2 regions of the Gilliamella apicola genome follow, and region 1 is predicted to be linked to the other one. Evidence: riboswitches for the same ligand, from Rfam matches in the RefSeq annotation. Region 1 holds a riboswitch; the other holds the start of a gene.
The links. Region 1 has a riboswitch for preQ1 ahead of queF (preQ(1) synthase). Riboswitches for the same ligand answer to the same signal wherever they lie in the genome.
Positions count from the first base shown of each region.

Region 2: linked by a shared signal. The riboswitch ahead of queD (6-carboxytetrahydropterin synthase QueD) and the one ahead of queF (preQ(1) synthase) in region 1 are both predicted to bind preQ1.

Region 1 covers NZ_CP007445.1:937,157-944,996, reverse strand. The annotation lists gene GAPWK_RS04330 (7-cyano-7-deazaguanine/7-aminomethyl-7-deazaguanine transporter) at 1-574, opposite strand, end outside; gene queC (7-cyano-7-deazaguanine synthase QueC) at 618-1,271, opposite strand; gene queF (preQ(1) synthase) at 1,299-1,772, opposite strand; PreQ1 riboswitch class I at 1,775-1,819, opposite strand; gene GAPWK_RS04315 (DUF1090 domain-containing protein) at 2,627-3,082, opposite strand; gene coaA (type I pantothenate kinase) at 3,099-4,034, opposite strand; gene yihI (Der GTPase-activating protein YihI) at 4,203-4,688, shown strand; gene hemN (oxygen-independent coproporphyrinogen III oxidase) at 5,019-6,389, shown strand; gene rsmC (16S rRNA (guanine(1207)-N(2))-methyltransferase RsmC) at 6,461-7,501, opposite strand; gene GAPWK_RS04285 (DNA polymerase III subunit psi) at 7,591-7,840, shown strand, end outside.
Region 2 covers NZ_CP007445.1:2,040,675-2,048,514, forward strand. The annotation lists gene GAPWK_RS09215 (MFS transporter) at 1-204, opposite strand, end outside; gene GAPWK_RS09220 (methylated-DNA--[protein]-cysteine S-methyltransferase) at 366-905, shown strand; gene GAPWK_RS09225 (hypothetical protein) at 1,251-2,387, shown strand; partial or broken gene GAPWK_RS15335 (DeoR family transcriptional regulator) at 2,380-2,559, shown strand; gene GAPWK_RS15340 (IS3 family transposase) at 2,602-2,988, shown strand; gene clpB (ATP-dependent chaperone ClpB) at 3,048-5,618, opposite strand; PreQ1 riboswitch class I at 5,904-5,949, shown strand; gene queD (6-carboxytetrahydropterin synthase QueD) at 5,953-6,381, shown strand; gene GAPWK_RS09245 (7-carboxy-7-deazaguanine synthase QueE) at 6,378-6,992, shown strand.

The sequences.
Region 1 (7,840 bases):
CCACTAACGAAATTTCGACCCAATGATTAGCCATAAATTCATCACTAGTTTTGTAAAAAGCAATAGCAAAAAAGACAATAGTATCAATACCATTACCAAAGATTGCTGAAGCTGAGGGCGCGACCCACCAAGACCGATTTTTTCTTAAATAGTTAAAAACAGTAATATCCATTAATTGCCCAACTAAATAAGCCGCAAAACTGGCTAATGCTATTCGAAAAACAAAGCTATTAAATTGTGTCAATGCTGACCAACCTACCCAATGGGTTTCGAAGAATAGAACCGAAATCAGATACGAAAATAGTAAAGCGGGAATCATAACCACAAAAATAATTTTTCTTGCCAAACTGGCACCAAAAATACGGATAGTTAAATCAGTGGTTAAAAAAATAAACGGAAAAGTAAAGGCACCCCAAGTAGTATGAAATTCAAAAATATCAAATGGAATTTGCACCAGATAGTTACTGGAAGCAATAACGATAATATGAAAAATAGCCAACCAGACTAGTGCTTTATGCTTTTGCTGTCGAGTAAACTGTTTTTCAACCAGTGGTGAATGAACATTCAAATACATATTCGTTTCCTTTTTAATGGGAGAGAACCCAAATAAATATTTGTTAGTTTCTGTCTAGATATTCTTGTAGACCTTTATCACGAAGCACACAACTTGGACATTTACCGCATCCACCTTCTACACCGTAATAACAGGTATGGGTATTTTGGCGAACATAATCAAGATAACCCAATTTATCAGCCATTTCCCATGTTTGAGCTTTAGTAAGATACATCAACGGTGTTTTAATATTAAACGTAAAATCCATTGCTAAGTTCATAGAAACATTCATAGATTTAATAAAAATATCTCGACAATCGGGATAACCACTAAAATCTGTTTCACATACGCCGATAATAATATCTTTAATACCTTGCTGTTTGGCATAACAACCTGCTAACAATAAAAACAGCATATTACGACCATCGACAAACGTATTAGGGTAATCGCCATCTTGCGCAGCTTTAATTTCTTGTGAGTCATCAATCAAAGCGTTATTGGTCGTCTGTTTAATAACTGATGTATCAATTACAGTTTGCTTGACACCTAAATCTTTTGCAATCCATTTAGCTTTATCTAATTCAATACTATGACGTTGACCATATTGAAAACTGATAGTTTCGACATTCTCACGCCCATAATCGGCAATGGCTTGTAGTAAACACGTAGTCGAATCTTGCCCACCAGAAAATATCACGAGTGCTTTACGGTTTTTCATTAAAAAATTCCTGTCAGATTGAACAAATTAGCGATTATCTACTTTTTCAGGATAGAGATCATGATTAGCTAAACGATTGAACGCAATTTGCTCCCACCGAGTATCAGCTTTACCATAATTAGCATAAGGATCAATTGAAATACCTCCACGTGGTGTGAATTTACCCCACACTTCGATGTATTTAGGATCCATTAATTTGATCAGATCTTTCATAATGATATTGATGCAATCTTCATGGTAATCACCATGATTACGAAAGCTAAACAGGTACAGCTTAAGAGATTTGCTTTCAACCATTTTGATGTTAGGCACATAAGAAATATAAATTGTGGCAAAATCAGGCTGCCCAGTAATAGGACAAAGACTAGTAAATTCCGGGCAATTAAATTTAACAAAATAATCATTACCAGGATGTTTATTATCAAAAGTTTCCAGAATTTCTGGGCTATAGGTTGTTGGATAGCGAACAGACTGATCGCCTAATAATGTAACGTTACTCATAATTTTCCTTAGTTTTTTAGCGTGGGAGGTTCACGAACCACGAGACAAACCGCACACATTACTCTTTTTTACTAAAAATGTCTAGAATATCGTTTTTAATCTTTGTGATTAAGCATTGGACTTGTGTACTCATTTGAAATAGTTAACTGCAAAAACTAGCTAATATTTCTCTAAAAAGTATCTGTCTAATCAAATTTTATAAAGTAAAAAACATTACTTTATTTTGAGCAATGTTTATTTGCATCGCTTTACCTTGTTTATCAACAAAACAATGCTCATTACTGATAGAAGAACACAAACTAATTGTTAAAGATTACCAATCAATAGTCATATATTTTTAATTAGTTTGGAAATAAAAGGGATCAGTCTTATAAAATGTTTGATCTATTTATATAATGACCAAAGCTATTAATTAACCTGTTAATAATTTAATTAGATTATCAAAGTTTTTTGATTGACTTGTAATTGAAATTCGAAATAATTGTAAGGGTTATATTTAAATTTAACACGTTTAGTCGGTTCAATATATTCAACTTTTAAGTTCTTGTGATTATTATCCGTTAATAATCTGTCATAAAACCCTTCAATTTCCAATCGTTTGTTAAAAAATGGTGAGGTAAGCAACAATACAAACTGTATCTTTTTTTAAGCGTTGAGGATTAAAGTAATTTTTTTTAGGAAAAATCTAAATGAAATGAAAAGATATTTGTCAAAATTTTAGTTATATAGCATATAAAAGATGACCTCAAGTGGTGAAATATGTACTTGAGGTCAATATTAACTAACACAAATTTCAATATTATTTTGTTGTTTGAACCTATCTTTTTAATTACGACAAAATTAAAAAACTCTGATTATTTAGTTTTAGCATTTTCATAATAATCCGCTAGGTTATTTTTTGCTTCAGAAAGTTCTTTTTCTGCACCATGTAATTTAGATTTTAATGCATCAATTTTATCTTGATTCGCATCAACACCATCTTTTTCATACTCTTTCGTTTTTTCGGCTAATTCTTTGATTTTGTCAGAAACATTTTTGCTTTTTTCATCCACTAATCTTTTATATTTTTGTTCCAATGTTTCATCGGAACAATTGGTATCAACTTGTTGAAGTGCTTTTTCAAGTCCTGTTACTTCAAAAGTATTATTGGCTTTTTTAGCTTGTTCTATTTTTGTTTCGATTGCTTGCTTTTTAGCATCGCAAGTCAATTCTTCATGTGCATCATTACTTGATGCATAACTATTTACAGAAAAAGCCGTAACTAAAGTGATAATGCTTAATTTACTTAATAACCCTATTGCTGATTTCATATTAAACCCCTTAAGTTTATTTTCTTAATTGAACATAATCTACTTTATGATCTTCACCTTTTGTCAAAATTAAACTGGCTCTTTCGCGGGTTGGTAAAATGTTTTCAACTAAATTTAATTCGTTTATATCGCGCCATAAGCGATTGGCAATATTGATTGCCTCTTGTTCTGGCAATTTAGAATAGTGTTTAAAGTATGAATTAGGATCACTAAAAGCCCCTGCTCTAAATTTTAAAAAACGGTTCACATACCACTGATGTAATAAAGATAAATCAGCATCAACGTATATTGAAAAATCGACATAATCTGAAACAAATACTCGATTATGTGCTTGAGTATAATTGACCGCACCTTGTAATACGTTCAATCCTTCCAAAATTAAAATGTCAGGGCTATCAATCACAATCTCTTCATTTTCTACAATATCATAAACTAAATGCGAATAAACTGGCGCTTTGACTTCCGCTTGTCCTGATTTAATATCGGCAACAAAGTTAATTAGCTTTTTAAGATTGTAAGATTGTGGAAAACCTTTTTTATTCATAATGCCTCGCTCCTCAAGGCATTTATTCGGATATAAAAAACCGTCCGTTGTAACTAAAGCTACTTTTCTATGTTCAGGCCAGCGAGTTAACAGTGCCTGTAATACACGAGCTGTAGTACTTTTACCAACAGCAACACTGCCAGCAATACCAATTATATAAGGAATTTTTTGGCTTTTACCTAAAAATTTGGATAATACAGCCTGCCGACTAAAACTATTACTAATATAAAAATTGAGCAATCTTGATAAAGGTAGGTAAATTTCACTCACTTCATCCATTGATAAATCTTCATTGATTCCCTGTAAAGAAACGAGTTCTCCAGGTGTTAATGTCATTGGTTCCGCATTACGCAAACTTGCCCATTCTTTACGGCTGAATTGCATGTAAGGACTCAAATGATTATTCATGTTTATTTCTCTATAACGATTGATTCTAGAATATTCGGCTCAGATTATACATAAAACTGTAATTTTACAATCACAAATTCACAATGTGCCTTCCTCATAGCTATATTTTAGACTTACTGATAAAATACGTTGAATAAATGATTAACCAAAGTGTAAAACAGAGATAGTATGTTAAAAACTAAATCGAAACAAAAACCCAAAAAAAGCCGTCAAGAAATTAATGAAGAGTCTCGCGAACTCAAACGTAAACGCAAACATAAAGGTTTGCCTAGTGGTTCACGCTTTAATAATACAGATAATAACAAAAATAACAATACTCAAAAAGCAGTAAAAGATCCACGTATAGGCAGTAAAACGCCGATTGCTTTAGTCGTTGATACAAATACCACTAAAGTAGTTAAACAACCTAAACCTAAAAAAGCAGTTCTATCACCCCAACAAGAATTAGAGCAACTTGAAAACGATCCTAAACTGGATATGTTACTCGATTTAGTTGAACAAAATGGCAAATTGACTAAGGAGCAACAGACTTATTTGGACAGCAGATTAAATCGAATTGATGAACTGATGCAAGAATTGGGTTATACCGACGATGATTTTGAAGATCTTGATGATGAGAAAGAAGATATTGTTAGTTTATTAAAACGTAATTAATAGTAGGCAATGGTTTTAGCTTGCCCAATCTTAATTTTTCAGTAACGTCAGGGATTGAGTCATAAAAAAATCCCTGACACACGTTGATAATAGTGGATGTATTATTCAAATCATAATTTATAACAAATAGTGAGCAAATAGTAATGCCAATATTGATAATGTTAAGTTTATATTTTGGATTATTAATTTGCACATTATTGTATTTGCATAAAACTAACCAGATTAAACTGAAAACAAAAACCAGAGCAAAACGTATAACTAAGCGAAAACCAACTTTAATAAGTCATGGATATAATAACGCTAAACACAGACTTAAATGGAAACAGAAGCATGACTGAAACACAATTATGGGATCAGGCCTTAATTGAAAAATATAACTATTCTGGTCCAAGATATACTTCGTATCCCACTGCACTTGAATTTAATGAAAGTTATAATGAACAGGATTTTTTGAACGCGACTTCTCGTTACCCTACTCAACCATTATCCTTATACGTACACATTCCGTTTTGTCATAAACTTTGTTATTTTTGTGGCTGTAACAAACTTATTACTCGTCAAACACATAAAGTCACTAAATACCTTGATATTTTAGATATTGAAATAGCAAAACGCGCCAAACTTTTTGAAAGTAGAATTGTCACCCAAATGCACTGGGGAGGAGGAACACCCACCTTTTTAACGGATCAAGAAATTAGCCGATTAATTACCTCTTTAAAATCCCATTTTAACTTTGCTGATAATGCCGAGCTGTCAATTGAGATCGATCCTCGTGAAATTACGCCACAAACTATCGATCATTTAGCCAATGTTGGCTTTAATCGCTTAAGCATGGGGATTCAGGATTTTAATCATGAGATCCAAAATCTTATTAATCGTAAACAAGATGAAAATTTAATTCGGTCATTAATCGATCAAGCTCGCAAAAATCGTTTTCATTCAATCAGCCTTGATTTAATTTATGGATTACCCAAACAAACGGTTGCAAGCTTTACTGAAACACTCAATAAAGTGATTGATATCTCACCAGATCGCCTAAGTGTATTCAATTATGCACATTTACCAAGTCGCTTTGCAGCTCAACGCAAAATTAAAGATAACGATTTGCCCAATGCTGCGCAAAAATTATTGATTTTACAAACCAGTATTGAAAAGCTAACCCAAGCAGGCTATCAATATATTGGTATGGATCATTTTGCTAAACCAACCGATGAACTCGCGCTTGCTCAAAAGAACAATAAATTACATCGAAACTTTCAGGGTTATACCACACAAGGCGATGCAGATTTGCTAGGATTAGGTGTCTCTTCAATTAGTATGTTAGGCGATAGTTATGCGCAAAATCAAAAAGATCTTAACATCTACCAGCAACAAGTTGAACAGATCGGTAATGGTTTATGGAAAGGCTTCACATTAGATCGTGATGACCTTATCCGTCGCGATGTGATAAAACAATTAATTTGTCATTTTTACCTTGATAAGAAAATGATTGAACAGCAATACCATATTAATTTCGAAGATTATTTTGCCGAAGATTTAGCTCTTTTACAGCCATTGCAGAAAGATGGATTGGTCATCATTCATGGCGATACGATTGAAGTTCCTCTTAAAGGTCACTTACTGATCCGTAATATCTGCATGTGTTTTGATATCTACATGCGTAAAATGGCAAGACAACAACAGTTTTCGCGAGTAATTTAATTTTATTTAAACACAAAAAGTTACGGCTAACACCGTAACTTTTAAATAAATTGAAAAATACTTTTAGATTCTTAATGACTAGCTAAATAAACTTTGAATTTAGTTGTTTGCGCAATGACTTCCACACTTTTGAAGGTTTCGTCTAAAATCGATTGATAAGGCAAAAATGAATTTGCCACAATGCACAAATAACCATTTAATTTTAGATGTTTTTTGGCTTCTTTAATTAACGCATTGACGGCTGTATAATTTGTCTCTTTACCATCATGAAAAGGAGGGTTAGAGATGATAAGATGATATTTATCATTCAAATTGGAAAATACATCACTTGCAACAACATTCCCTTTGACATGGTTGCAATTTAGTGTAGCTTTACTTGACTCAATTGCTGCACTACTCACATCTGATAAAGTGAGCTCAATATCTGGATATAATTTACCTACAACCGTAGATAATATACCCGAACCACACCCAACATCTAACACATTACCTTTGATGATTTCAGCATGGTCAACTAATGCATTGAGTAATAATTCACTACCAGAATCTAACCCTTTTTGGCTAAACACACCCGGCAAACTTTTAATTTCAATATTTTGATTTTCAATGGTTAGATGATAACTCAACCACCATTCATTTAGATCAAACGCTAAACGACTTTCAGCCAGAAAATGATACAATCCACAGCGTCTTGCGCTATCAATTTTTTGAATGGTACCAAAATCATTTAATAACGTTTCAACACTTTTTACACCAGTACGATTTTCGCCGACGATAAAGATATCACTCCCTTTAGGCATATTATTAAGTAAATAAGAGAGCTGAAATTGTGCTTCACTTTTCGTTTTTGGCCAATAATAAATTAGCGTATTCATTCCAGTATAAAAATCAGCATCTGGTAGTAACGAAAAATTAGTTTGCTCACCACGCATACTATTTTTTAGACGTAAATAAGTATGAAATTGAGTACAGTGAATTTTAACTTGATTTGCAACCATTACCGCAGGATAACTATCTTGAATATCACCTGCAATAATCACATTTTTATCATTAAAAAATGTTTGATGACGTTCAATTACCTGACTTGCTGGAGTAAAAACGGATGTTGCCATAGTACCTCAATGAAAAAAACTTTATAATTTTAGTTGTTGATTATACAATTAACCCTTATTATTCACTAATAAAAAATAGTAATTCAATAATGACTGAACAAGATTGGTATTTGCAACAATGCAATATTACTCAATACATTTTGCGTAATTCAATAGTATTCAAAGGCGAAATGGCAACCCATATTAGTGATGAAATTCGTTTAATTGTTGTTGCCGACCAAAAACCAACGCAAAAAATCTACACAGATATTCTTAATGCTATTCGACTTAAAGAAGAACAAGTATTAATACTTACACCATCACAATTGATTATTCCAGCTAGCGATATAAAAACCGTAA
Region 2 (7,840 bases), 1.1 Mb from region 1:
ACGGGCAACAAAGGCTATACCAAAAGTGGCAAAAGATTGTAACGCCTGAGCAGATGGCGAACTGTCAGGGAAAAATACCGGTCCAATAACTAAGGCAGCGGCTGTTGCATAAATATAAAAGTCATAAAACTCAATCGCTGTGCCGATAAAACTGGCTAAAGCAACACGAGACATCGAGTTAGCAGGTTTAGTGTTTGCATCCATAATCCATCCTTTCAACATTATTGTTATTCTAAAAGTCGTTAAAGACATTATAGTCAGAGTTAATACTTTTTACATATTCAATAAAAAAAGTAATAACCATATGCATAATATAAGAAGTCGCTATAATAGAATTTGTGCATCTTTACCCAATAAGGATATCTATGTTTTATTTAGACACCTATTGTTCGCCAATGGGACTAATCACACTAGCTTGTCAGCAAAATAAATTGGTTGGAGTGTGGATCGAAGGTCAAAAATATTTTGGACAAATCGTACATGATCAAAAACAGTATCAGCCTAATTTACCCATATTTAATATGACTAAACGGTGGCTTGATGACTACTTTAATGGTAAAAAACCGACTATTGAAACACTACCCTTAGCGCCACAGGGTACTCCTTTTCGACATTTAGTTTGGGATATTTTATGCCAAATTCCTTATGGTCAAGTGATTACCTATGGCGACATCGCAAAACAGATCATGCAAAAAACCAATACCGCAAGCATGTCTAGCCAAGCTGTTGGTGGAGCAGTAGGTCATAATCCAATATCAATCATCATTCCGTGTCATCGGGTAATTGGGGCTAAAGGTAATTTGACTGGGTATGCAGGCGGAATTGATAAAAAAATTGCCTTACTTAAATTGGAAAATATAGATACTTCTCAATTTTTTATTCCAACAAGAGGAACCGCACTTTAACTAATTAAAAAGATTAGTCTGAACTATTTTACTAACATAAGATAATCAATCAGATTAACTAAAATTGCTGCAAACATGCATTATTGCTGATTAAATATTTAAAGATATAAATAAATTATTAGATATTTACAATTGCTTAAGATTCGACTTAAGTTGGTATTGTCAACAATTAACATCCATCAATAAATGATATAAAACATAGTAATCAGTAGAATAAAAGAGATGATTATAGCTTAGGCTATCACCATCAGCATTTAACGTTTGAATTTAACTGTACAAAACCACTTAAGACATTATACTGTGACATAGTTAAAAAATAGAATAATCAATAAATAAACCAATAAAATGAGAAATTTGCTAATTAGCTTATTATTAATAATATCTTTCCCTGCATTAAGTTCTATTTATGCTTATAAAGGTTACATTGCCGACAACCCAATTATGTTATATTTAGAATCCTCATTAAATGAGATTAATAAAAATCAGGTTAATAAAGGTTTTTGGGTCTATCAAAATGATCCTGAACAACAACTTAATGTTTTATCTGCTGAATGTGAATTTATTCGCTCATGTACTGAGGACGATCATCCTACCAGTTTAGTTTTGTATGATAATCAAGATATCTATCTTGATAATATTTTGCATAAAATAAAAGTTAAAAATTCAAGTCACTATTTTAAATTTATTAACATACACATTGAACAAGCTGACGACCAAAAATTTTTGCCTGAAACATTAAATGGTTATTGGTTCGATGGAAAAAATAATCAACAATACTCCGTAGTATTGCAAAAACAATTTGTAATCAATGACCAACCCAATACTGAATTTAATCAGATTGAGTTATTACAATTAGAATCTCTAGACAAGCTCTATTTTACGGCCGTTTTGTCGAAGCAGAAAAACGATAAAATTAAGTTAGTTGGTATTAATGTTTACAATAAAAAAAATCATAAACTACTGCAACTTATACAAAATTTAAATTACAGTTACAACAAATTTAACAGTATTATCATGCAAGATATTAACTTTGACGGTGAACCTGATTTAGCCATTAAAAAGTATCATTTTAATGCCAGATTGGGCGATAACTATGACTATTATCTCAATGACAACGGTAAGTTTAAAGCGACAAACTTGTGGGGAAGTAACATCTATTTCAACAATAAAGACAAATCAGCAACTGGCACAAAAAGATGTTATGATAATGACGAAAATGAGCAAAAAATTATGATCCAAATTAATAGTGTTTATCACTATAGGAATAAACACTATATTCATAAAAAAAATCAATGCCAGACACATTATTTTAGTACTAACGTAATCCGTCAATGTACCGAAAATGAATACAATGCCTGCTTATTAAAACGAAATAATATCATTTTTGAAAATCCACACTATATAGGCGAAGACAATATATATCACAAGAATATGGCTTGGGATAGAGGTAAATTAGTTGATGGAGTTATATATGATGATTAATTACGATGCATTTCCTGAACAACGACAATCTTATATTCAACAGTGGTTAAACGAAAATGGTCGAGTCGTAAGCGCTGATTTGATTAAATTACTTGGTGTTTCAGAGCATACCATTCGTCGAGATTTACAAAAACTTGCGCGAGATGGGATCTGCAAAACAGTATATGGTGGTGCAGTCAGTCATTTAAAACAATCAGCAAGCTTTGAAACAAGAATGACACAAAGTGTTGCCGAAAAGTCATCCGTCGCCAAGCGTTGTGCTGAGTTAATCAAAGCGAACACGTGTATCTTTATTGATGCAGGCTCCACTTATTTAGCCATGGCAGAATATATCCCTAATGACCTAGAATTAACTATTGTTACCAATTCACCGCAAATAGCATCATTACTTAGTAGTCGCACCAATGGCGAATTGATATTACTTGGCGGTAAAATAAACCCGCAAACTGGCAGTACTATGGGATCTGAGACTGTAAATCAAATACATAATATGGTTTTTGATCAAACCTATATAGAATACTACAACACCAAACGGATTAAAGCCAAATTAAAAAGCCTGACTCCGGTTGAATATCGAAATCAGGCCTTACAAGCCGCTTAATAAAAGTGTCCAACTTTATGGGGTCACTTCATAGTCGACTTTTTCAAGTGTTAAGGATGTTATTGCTTAGCTACAATTTCATCACCTTGTAAATCTAGATGAATAGTTTTACCTGGAACTAACTTACCAGATAATATTTGTTGCGCTAATGGATTTTCAATCTCTTGTTGTATTGCACGTTTTAACGGTCTTGCACCATAAATTGGATCGAAGCCAACTTTAGCAAGTTGTTCTAACGCAGCATCAGAAATATCCAATTGGTAACCACGTTCATCTAAGCGTTTTTCAACATGCGCTAATTGGATTTTCGCAATCGCTTTGATATTTTCTTGACCAAGAGGATGGAATACCACCGTTTCATCAATACGATTAATGAATTCTGGTCTAAAGTGTTTAGTTACAACTGTCATTACTAATGCTTTCATTTCATCATAGCTTAACTCAACTTGACCTTGAATCAAATCAGAGCCTAAGTTAGATGTCATGATAATAACGGTATTACGAAAATCAACCGTACGCCCTTGTCCATCGGTTAAGCGCCCATCATCTAATACTTGTAATAAGATATTAAAGACATCTGGATGTGCTTTTTCGACTTCATCCAACAAAATGACTGAATAAGGACGACGTCTTACTGCTTCAGTCAAATAACCGCCCTCTTCATATCCTACATATCCTGGAGGCGCACCAATTAAACGTGCTACAGAGTGTTTTTCCATAAACTCGGACATATCGATTCTGACCATTGCATCTTCGCTATCAAACATAAAGTTAGCCAAAGCTTTACAAAGTTCAGTTTTACCAACACCCGTTGGACCCAAGAACAAGAAAGAGCCAATTGGTTTATTTGGATCAGACAATCCTGCTCGACTACGACGAATTGCATTGGCTACCGCAACAACGGCTTCGTCTTGACCAATCACACGTTTATGTAACGCATCTTCCATATGTAATAATTTATCTTTTTCACTTTCCAGCATTCTTGAAACAGGAATACCGGTTGCTTTAGATAATACTTCGGCAATTTCGTTATCGGTGACTTTATTACGCAATAACTTCATAGTCTTGCCTTCAAGCTGTGTTGCTGATGCTAGTTTTTTCTCAAGTTCTGGTATTTTGCCATATTGCAGCTCTGACATTTTATTAAGATCACCAGCACGGCGAGCTTGTTCTATTTCAGTACGTGCTTTTTCCAACTCAGCTTTGATTGTCTGAGTACCAGAAACAGCAGCCTTCTCTGACTTCCACTCTTCTTCAAGTGACGCATACTCTTTTTCTTTCTCAGCAAGTTCATCGTTTAGCATCTCTAGTCGTTTTTTACTCGCATCATCAGACTCTTTTTTAAGCGCTTGTTGCTCAAGTTTAAGCTGAATAATACGGCGTTCAAGTCGATCTAATGATTCAGGTTTTGAATCCATTTGCATACGAATACTCGATGCAGCTTCATCAATTAAGTCAATGGCTTTATCAGGAAGCATACGATCGGAAATATAACGATGCGATAACGTTGCTGCCGCCACAATTGCCGGATCGGTAATTTGTACATGGTGATGTAATTCATAACGTTCTTTTAAACCACGCAAGATAGCAATGGTGTCTTCAACAGTTGGTTCAGCCACATACACTTTTTGGAATCGACGCTCTAAAGCGGGATCTTTTTCAATATATTGACGGTATTCATCTAACGTTGTTGCGCCAACACAATGTAATTCACCGCGGGCCAATGCAGGTTTTAACATATTACCTGCATCCATTGCACCATCGCTTTTACCTGCACCGACCATGGTATGGATTTCATCAATAAATAAAATAATGCGCCCTTCTTCTTTGGCTAAATCTTTTAAAACGGCTTTTAAGCGTTCTTCAAATTCACCTCGATATTTAGCGCCAGCAATTAAAGCACCCATATCTAAAGACAATACGCGCTTATTACGTAATCCTTCTGGTACTTCACGGTTTACAATACGTTGTGCAAGTCCTTCAACAATTGCGGTTTTACCCACACCAGGCTCACCGATTAACACTGGATTATTTTTAGTACGACGTTGTAATACTTGAATTGTACGACGAATTTCTTCATCACGCCCAATCACTGGATCGAGCTTACCTTGTTCAGCACGCTCGGTTAAATCAATGGTATATTTTTTCAACGCACCACGTTGATCTTCGGCATTGGCATCGTTCACGTTATCACTTCCTCTTACTTGACTTACGGCCTGATTTAATCTGTCTTTTGTGATCCCTGATTTTTTAAGAATATCACTAAGACTACCCTTTTCGTCTAAAGCCGCTAAGATAAAGAGTTCAGACGAGATATAACTATCGCCATTTTTTTGTGCTAATTTGTCACAAAGATTTAAAACGCGGACAAATTCTTGTGATGGAATAACTTCACCACCCACGCCTTGAACTTGTGGCAATCGATCAATAGCTTGATTTAATTCTTGCTGTAACATTGCTACATTAGCACCAGCCGCTGCCAGTAAAGGCTTGACACTGCTACCTTCTTGGTTAAGCATAGCGGATAAAACATGGACTGGTTCTATGTATTGATTATCTTTACCTAATGCTAATGATTGCGCATCAGCTAAAGCTTGTTGGAATTTATTAGTGAGTTTATCTAACCTCATATTAACTATCTCCTGAGCAATAGATTTGGCTTAAATGCTTTAAGCAGATAAACCATTTGCATGGTTACTAAATGAGTGTGGAAAGATAAATTTCAAGAGTTTTTTATGAAAATTTTTTACAAAAAATCGACAATAAAATTAATTTATATTCTGTTGTTGAAATAAGCAAAATATAAACGTTCAATTTTACACCATTAGTGTAATAAATATTGCTCGGAATAACAATTGTAAGATGACAATTAAGCATTAATCCATTATATTAGCCGCTCTATTTTGTTAGGTGGTCTAACCGTGGTTCGTAATCCATCCCACGAAAAAAAACTAGGAATTATACATGTTCAAAATTGCTAAAGAATTTCAATTCGATGCTTGTCATATGTTAGACGGGCACAACAAAAAATGTCACAACCTGCACGGTCATACTTATCGCTTATTAGTTGAAATTGAAGGAGAACTGATAGATAACGGTTCTAGCGCTGATATGGTGATGGATTATGCTGATTTAAAAGCTATAGTGAAACAACATATTGTTGATCCTCTTGATCATGCTTATCTATACAATCAAAATAATCCTAATGAGTGCCGTATTGCTTCATTATTAAAAGAGATGAATCGCAAAATCTTCGCCTTTCCTTGTCGCACTACTGCCGAAGGTATGAGTAAATTTATTTTTGATTGCCTGTCACAATATTTACCCATCTCAATGATCAAACTCTGGGAAACACCAACGTCTTACTGCGAGTATCATCGGAGCGAAAAATGACAGAATTTCGCATTGTTGAAATCTTCGAATCATTACAGGGCGAAGGTTACAATACAGGCATGCCTGCTATTTTTATCCGCTTTGCTGGTTGTAATTTAAATTGCGTTTGGTGCGATACTAACTTTCGCCAATACACCCGTTTTACATTAGAACAGTTATTGACAAAAGTTAAACAATATACGAGCAAAAACATCATTATTACCGGTGGCGAACCGACTATGGTTAAAGCGCTACCAGAATTACTTTTACCACTAAAACAGGCTGGTTACTATATTGCTATTGAAAGTAATGGGCTAGGTAAAGTCGATCCTCTAATTGACTATATCGCCCTTAGCCCTAAATTTTGCTATCAAGCACGATATCAAAAAATCGCACAGCCGACTGCAAGCGAAGTGCGAATTGTTGCCGAAAATCATGCGGACTTTCTTCCTTTTTGCCAATATATTGAACAAAATATTCAAGCAAAACGTTATTATCTTTCCCCTTGCGAAAAAAATGGTGAATTTAATATGTTTGAAACAATTGAATTACTTGGCAAGATTAACCAAAACCGCAACGACAACAAGTGGCTACTCAGTATTCAAACGCACAAGTTTGCAAATATAGAGTAATCTTTTTTAATTAACTGCCAAATATAAAAAAATCAATTCAATCTATAAATTATGCTCTAAATTTTAATTAGTTAGCGTTACTATTGTCCAATATTCTTTGAGTGATGTTTATGTTTAATCGTGTTTTAGTAGGATTATTTTTTTATTCACATTGGTTCATTGCGCGTATGCCAATACGGCAGTTGAGTTTTACTATGTAAATTAGGAAATGGTTGGTGATAATACCTTGACTTGTCGTATGGCAGGTTTTGGTAGAGAGTTAGATGAGGGTGATAGTCATATATAAATTCTACTCGAGCGCAAAGCTGGTGCCAATCAACCTATTATTAGCATTAAATTTAGATATTAATAAAAAATGAAATGATATACACTCCTGAATATTTTTTACAAAATAAATTATAACTTATTAATATAATTAATTTTTTTGACTTAAGTTAATTATATTATTTAATCACCCTAAAATTCTATTCACTATCTTATCGATAGTTTAAAAAATAATTTTTATCGTTGTACAGTCAGTCATTTTGTCAAAAAGTTTGAGGTTATGGCTATGTTTCAGTCAAAAGAATTTTTTAGATATAACTTTTAATAAAAATTCTGTGCAAAACATTCAATATAAAACCTAATAAAGCAAAATTTTGTTAATCCTTTTTTGATAATTCTTAAGTAATATATTTTAATTATATTTTGTTAATTAATTAATGATATCAGTAAGTTATCTATCTAATTTAAGTTAAAGAAAATTTCAAAAAAAGGTTGCAAAATATGCAGATTAAGGTATTTTTATACTCTTTTTTAGGTTGTTTTTTAACGTGAATTCATTAAATCGTTTTTCTTATAATAATAAA